2 regions of the Serratia sp. K1WW1 genome follow, and region 1 is predicted to be linked to the other one. Evidence: predicted binding sites of a transcription regulator. Region 1 holds the regulator's gene; the other holds the start of a gene.
What was found. The regulator PhoB, encoded in region 1, activates phosphate uptake and scavenging genes when phosphate is short. The targets are predictions, from matches to a motif close to CTGTCATAAAACTGNCNNAT.
Positions count from the first base shown of each region.

Region 2: a site for PhoB is predicted at 1,904-1,923, ahead of pstS (phosphate ABC transporter substrate-binding protein PstS). Genes of this name have one in related genera too.

Region 1 is NZ_CM147697.1:4,589,550-4,593,160, forward strand. Features, by position in the region: gene ACX9GU_RS20815 (PstS family phosphate ABC transporter substrate-binding protein) at 1-713, opposite strand, end outside; gene phoR (phosphate regulon sensor histidine kinase PhoR) at 727-2,043, opposite strand; gene phoB (phosphate response regulator transcription factor PhoB) at 2,068-2,757, opposite strand; gene sbcD (exonuclease subunit SbcD) at 2,982-3,611, shown strand, end outside.
Region 2 is NZ_CM147697.1:24,260-27,870, forward strand. Features, by position in the region: gene ACX9GU_RS00115 (ATP-grasp domain-containing protein) at 1-592, shown strand, start outside; gene ACX9GU_RS00120 (hypothetical protein) at 594-1,673, shown strand; gene pstS (phosphate ABC transporter substrate-binding protein PstS) at 2,001-3,041, shown strand; gene pstC (phosphate ABC transporter permease PstC) at 3,132-3,611, shown strand, end outside.

The DNA of each region.
Region 1 (3,611 bases):
TAACGGTCACCCGTTTCTGCCAGGGGCAACAGCCGCACCCCGCTGGCACGAAAACCGATGCTGGCATAGCCAATGCCGTTTAACGATCCGGCCACCGCCTGCACCACCGAGGCCGACCCCGGCAGTTCATTCACCCGCGCCATAAAATCACCACCGCATAACGCACGCAGTTTGAAATACCCATAGGTACCCGAGGCGGAGTTGCGGCCAAAGCGTTGCAAGGCACGCTGCTGCCAGCCGCCCTGCAGCCCCAGCTCTCCCCAGCGGCTAATCGGCGTGTTTTCCCCGCAGCGGCGGGTAGCGGAAAAGATTTGATCCAGCTGTTGCAGATTCAAGCCAGGTAGCGGATTGTCCTGATGCACCAGCACCACCAGCGCATCAACCGCGACCGGCACCGCCAGCGGCGCATAGCCATAGCGATGCTCAAATGCTGATACCTCCGCGGCTTTCATTGGCCGGCTCATTGGCCCAAGCTGCGCCGCTCCTGCCGCCAATGCCGTGGGTGCCGTCGAGGAACCGGCAGCCTGCAGTTGCAGGTTCACGTTGGGATAGTGTCGGCTGAAATCCTGCCCCCACAGCGCCATCAGGTTGGCCAGGGTGTCGGAACCTACGCTGGACAGGTTACCGGAAAGCATGCCGTCCGGAGCAGCCACGGCCCCGCGGCCAACCGACAACAGTAGGCAAAGCAGCAAAGCTTGGGTAAATCGATTCATGGCGGGCTACCTGTTAATTTTTCACCGCATTCTCTGCTAAAGCCGCGGGAACAATCAACCGGTTAGGCAAGGTAAAGATAAAACGGGTGCCAATGCCTGGCTCACTGAGGATCTCCAGCCGCGAATCATGATGGCTGAGCGCATGCTTCACGATCGCCAACCCGAGCCCACTGCCGCCGGTCTGGCGCGAACGTGCTTTATCGACACGATAGAAACGCTCCGTCAGGCGCGGGATATGTTCGGCACCAATGCCCGGCCCGTTATCGCTGACCTGGAACTGAGCCCCCTGCGGCGTCTGCTGCCAGCTCACTTCGATATTGGTGCCCGCCGGAGTATGGTTGACGGCGTTGTACACCAGATTGGAAACCGCGCTGCGCAGCTGATCCTCGTTACCGAACACCTGCAGATTTTCATTCACCCGGAAATTGATCTGATGATTACCGCCGCTGAGCGATTGCGCCTCACGCTGCAATACCCGCAGCATTAACGGAATATCGACCTTCTCGTTCATATCCACGTTTGGCGCGGCCTCGATCCTGGAGAGCGTGAGCAACTGCTTTACCAAGCCATCCATGCGTCTGGTCTGCTCTTGCATGGTGCCCAAGGCTTTGCCACGCAGCGAACCATCCAGCTCTTCATCGCTCATCATCTCCAGATAGCCTTGCAGCACCGTTAGCGGCGTACGTAGCTCATGACTGACGTTGGCAAAGAAGTTGCGTCTGGCCCCCTCCAGTTGACGCATCTGGGTCACATCACGTGCCACCATCAGCAATTGGCCTTCGGAATAGGGCATGATACGGAATTCGACAAAGTGCTCGTTATTCAGTTGTAACGTCAGCGGCCGGGTAAATTCTTGCTGTTGCAGATAATGGCTGAATTCCGGATAGCGCAGCAGGTTGAGAATGTGTTGGCCATTATCTTCCGGCCAGCGAAAGCCCAGCAGATGCTGTGCCAGGCCGTTACACCAGAAGATATTGCCCTCAACGGTGGTCATCACCACCGCATCCGGTAAGGATTCGGCCCCGCTGCGAAAGCGTTTGATCAACAGCGCCAGCTCACGGCGGCGGCGGCGGTTACGCTGCTGCATCTGGTACAGGCCATAGAACAGCGGTTCCCAGCTCCAGCGGCCCGGCGGCGGCGTCATGCTGCGGTCCACCCACAGCCAGTGGGAAAGTTTGAGTTGGTTATAGAAGTTCCAGGCCAGCGCGGCCAGCACCGAAACCAACAGCAGCCAGGGCAGATAACCGAAAATCAGCCCCAGCAATAAGGCAGGCAGGCAAAAAAGGGCCAGCTCCAGCGCCAGCCTCTTCCACGATAAACGTTCTAGCACGGTAACCTCTCCAGCGCAGTGCGATCAGTAGCGCGTTGAGAACCGATAACCGGTGCCGCGAACGGTTTGAACCATCTTGTCATGACCACTGGTCTCCAGCGCCTTACGCAGCCGGCGGATATGCACATCAACGGTGCGGTCTTCCACATAAACGTTAGTGCCCCAGACGTGATTAAGCAACTGTTCGCGGCTATAAACACGCTCCGGATGAGTCATAAAGAAGTGCAGCAGTTTGAACTCGGTCGGCCCCATCTCCAGCGCCTGCTCATTGGCCATCACCCGGTGCGAGGAAGGATCCAGGCTTAGCCCCTGCATTTCAATCACTTCTTCTACTGCCATCGGTGAAATACGGCGCATCACCGCCTTGATACGTGCCACCAGTTCCTTGGGCGAGAAAGGTTTGGTGATGTAATCATCCGCGCCAACCTCCAGGCCACGTACCCGATCTTCTTCTTCACCGCGCGCGGTCAGCATCATCACCGGGATATCCCGGGTCATCGCCTCGCGCTTCATATGCTTGATAAACTGAATGCCGGAACCTCCCGGTAACATCCAGTCCAGTAACACCAAATCAGGGAACGGCTCAGACAGGCGCGTGACGGCACTGTCATAATCCTCGGCTTCCAACGGTTGGTAACCATTCTGTTCCAACACAAAGCACACCATCTCACGGATCGGCGCTTCGTCTTCCACCACCAGTATGCGTCTTGCCATCGTCAATCCTGCCAATGTGTTAGCGATCTCAGTTGATTGCGGTCGCCATTATGCGTCAGTTTTGTGACACTTTTATGAAAAAAAAGCCCCATTAATGGCAGTAAGCATAGCGATTATTTCTGACGGCAAACAAAAATCATTCGGCCCCCTGCTTGATTGAGCCACGACAGGAGAGGTCCCCCCCTTTATAATCGTCGCCATTATGTTGTCGCCCTGGGAGTTTTATGCGCCTGATCCATACCTCCGACTGGCATTTGGGCCAGTACTTTTTCACCAAAAGCCGCGCCGCCGAGCATCAGGCCTTCTTACGTTGGCTGATAGAACAGGTGGAACAGCAGCGGGTGGATGCGCTGATCGTCGCAGGCGATTTGTTCGATACCGGCTCTCCGCCCAGCTACGCCCGCGAGCTGTACAACCGCTTTGTGGTGGAGCTGCAACGCACCGGCTGCCAGCTGGTGGTGCTGGGCGGCAACCACGACTCCGTAGCCACGCTGAATGAATCGCGTGAGCTGCTTTCCTGCCTGAACACCACCGTGATTGCCAACGCGCAAAGCGAGCTTGAGCAGCAAATCGTGGTGCTCAACCAGCTTGATGGTCAACCTGGTGCGGTGCTCTGCGCCATCCCGTTCCTGCGCCCACGAGATCTGCTCACCAGCCGCGCCGGTGAGTCTGGCAACCAAAAGCAGCAGGCCCTGCAAGAAGCCATCGCCGAGCATTACCACAACCTGTATCAGGCAGCTTGTGCGCGCCGCGATGCGTTGGGTTTGCCACTGCCGATCGTCGCCACTGGCCATTTAACCACCGTGGGCGTCACCACCTCGGATTCAGTACGGGATATCTATATCGGCACGCTG
Region 2 (3,611 bases), 1.4 Mb from region 1:
GCATATCCCCTGGGTGCAGCAGCATAAATTAAACGGCGTGGCCTTGTGCAACTATGCCGTATTCGAACATGGCAGGCTGATCGCTCATCAGGCATATCAACCCAAATACTGTTTCAATCAGGCCGCAGGTAGCTACTTTGTCCCCTATCAGGATCGGCGGCTGGACGATTTTGTCCGTCAGTTTGGGGTAAAAACCGGTTTTCATGGCCAGGTGGCGTTCGATTTTATCGAACAGGACGGGGTGATTTTTGTTATTGAGTGTAACCCCAGGGCCACTAGCGGCCTGCATTTGCTGGGGGCTCAGATGTCCATCGCCGCCGATGGGCAATTGCAATACCAGCCAGCGCGGCCTAAGGCGGGACATGTGGGCGTGATCGTACTGTTATTTTTTGCCTTGCAGGCTTGGCGCGAGAAGCAGTTGGCGACGCTATGGCGGGATTTTCGCCAAGCGCCTAATCTGCTAAACGATCGCCGTTGGCCGATAAGTGCCGGAGCCCAGTGGTGTGCATTGTTGGAAATGGGATACCGTAGCTTGCGCTATCGTCGGCCTCTCACCGATGCCAGCACCTTTGATATCGAGTGGGATGGTTAGCATGGAGCAGGTTAATCAGTGGCAGCGCCTGCAAGTGACCCTGTTGCAACAGCCAGGCATGATCGCCAATCTCCAGACGTCGATGACCGAGTATCAGCAGGATGGTTTCTGGATACCGGCGACGGTCAATGATTACGTACCTGGTAATTGCTATGTGGTTTCCCCGCTGGCGCTGATCGTCGATTACGCGCGGGATGAAATTATCAAAATCGATAACGGCGCGTTGCGGACGCTGTGCAATGGGCTGACGCTGTTGCTGAAGTGGCCCTTATTGCTGGCACACGTCGATCGGCTCCAGGTGCTGAATAATCAGTGCCTTTCCACCAATATGACCAGCAGCCACTGGCAATCCCTGGATACCGACGCGTTGCGGCAACAGGCATTGCAGCGCTATCCCCAGCATACTTTGATGATCCGTTCGCTCAATGGGCAGCAGACCCCCGAGTTGTTGGCGCGGCTCTCCCGGCAAGGTTGGCTGCCTATCGTCAGCCGTCAGGTTTATAGCCTGGACGATCCTTTACGCTGGTGGGGAAAAATCAATGCGCGCCGGGATGACAAACTGCTGCATCAGATGGGATGGGAGTTCAAACGGTTGTCTGCCGATGATCCCGAGCAGATGCAGTGTGCCGAACGCCTTTATAACCAGCTCTACCTGGATAAATATAGCCGCCAGAATGTGCAGTTCACTGCCGGTTATTTATCTCAGGCCTCGCAGCTTGGTGTGTTGCAACTGTACGGCTTGTTCCACCAGCAGCAAATGGTGGGGGCGTTGGGAATGGTTCAGTTGGAACAGACGGTAACGGTGCCGATCGTCGGCTATCGGACGGAATTACCCGCATCATTGGCGCTATATCGTCGTCTGATCGCCTTTGCGTTACGCTACACCATGGATCGTAAGCTGTTTCTCAATTTGAGTTCTGGCGCGCCAGATTTTAAGCGGGTTCGCGGTTGCCAACCGGTGATTGAATACAGCATGGTTTATGTCCGGCACCTGAACGTTTATCAGCGTAGCATTTGGACGGTGATTTCCTGGCTTTCCCGCAAGGTCTATCAGCCGTTATTGAAACGCTATCAGTTATGAATATTACTAAGATATCGCCCTGCAACTTGGGGATAGTGCGCCAACGATTGGCAATATGACAAGCGTGTAAAAAAGAGCGAAAACTGCTCATATTCAGAGAGATAGTGCAGCAACAGGCAGGTTTTTGCAGATTGTTTTTTGCCTAAAAATGACATCATCTCACTGATTTTAATCAAATAAATATCAATCGCTTGCCGCTGTAATATAACTGTCATATTTCGTACATTTTACTGTCACCAAACTGTCCTATTTTCCCTCCTGCAGCAATACTTACTCTGATGAAAACGACTCAAAGTCGATTTTTGAAATATCCCATTAGGAGGGATTATGAAACTGATGCGTACCACCGTCGCCAGTATTGTGGCAGCGACTTTCTCTTTGGCCTCTGTGTCCGCCTTCGCTGCTGCTAGCCTGACCGGTGCAGGTGCGACATTCCCCGCTCCGGTGTATGCCAAGTGGGCAGATTCTTATCAGAAAGAAACCGGCAACAAGGTTAACTATCAGGGGATTGGTTCCTCTGGTGGTGTGAAGCAAATCATCGCCAACACCGTTGACTTTGGTGCTTCTGATGCCCCGCTGTCCGATGAAAAACTGGCTGCGGACGGCCTGTTCCAGTTCCCTACCGTGATCGGTGGCGTGGTACTGGCGGTGAATATTCCGGGTATCAAATCCGGTGAGCTGACTCTGGATGGTCAAACCCTGGGTGATATCTACCTGGGCAACATCAAAAAATGGAATGACCCGGCGATCGTTAAACTGAACCCGGGCGTCAAGCTGCCGGATCAGGCTATCGCCGTGGTGCGTCGTGCTGATGGTTCCGGGACTTCTTTCGTCTTCACCAGCTATCTGGCCAAGGCTAACGCGCAGTGGAAAGAGAAAATTGGTGCAGGCTCAACCGTTAACTGGCCAACCGGCCTGGGTGGCAAGGGCAATGACGGTATCGCCGCGTTCGTTCAGCGTCTGCCTGGCTCTATCGGCTACGTTGAATACGCTTACGCCAAGCAGAACAACCTGGCCTACACTAAATTAGTGTCTGCCGATGGCAAAGCGGTCAGCCCAACCGAAGAGAGCTTCAGCGCCGCAGCCAAAGGCGCGGATTGGAGCAAAACCTTCGCGCAGGACCTGACCAACCAGAAAGGCGACAACGTCTGGCCAATCACTTCCACCACCTTCATCCTGGTGCACAAAGAGCAGAAGAAGCCTGAGCAGGGCGCAGAAGTGCTGAAGTTCTTTGACTGGGCTTACAAGACCGGTGCCAAACAGGCCAGCGAACTGGATTACGCCGCCTTGCCTGCCGAAGTGGTCGAGCAAATCCGTGCTGCCTGGAAGACCAACATCAAAGACAGCTCCGGTAAGGCCTTGTTCTAACAACGCAGGGGGTGCGGCAGACCGCGCCTCAACCTGACTGTCGGGGCCTGGCGTGCCGGGCCCTCCAAGTTTTAAACAGAAGAGTAATCTATGGCTGAGTACAAGCCGACCATTAAAGCACCGGGCAAAAACGGTGACATCATCTTCAGCGCGCTGGTCAGACTGGCGGCGCTGATTACCCTATTGTTGCTGGGCGGCATCATCGTTTCGCTGATTATCGCCTCCTGGCCAAGCATGCAAAAGTTCGGTTTTGCCTTCCTGTGGACCAAAGAGTGGGATGCGCCAGCCGAGCAGTTTGGTGCGCTGGTGCCGATCTACGGCACGGTCGTCACCTCGGTGATTGCGCTGATTATCGCCGTGCCGGTCAGTTTTGGTATTGCCCTGTTCCTGACCGAGTTGGCCCCTAACTGGCTCAAGCGCCCATTGGGGATCGCGATAGAACTGTTAGCGGCGATCCCGAGCATCGTTTACGGCATGTGGGGCCTGTTCGTATTTGCCCCGCTGTTCGCCAAATATTTCCAGACCCCGGTGGGGGAAGTGCTGTCCGGTATCCCGATCGTTGGCGAGCTG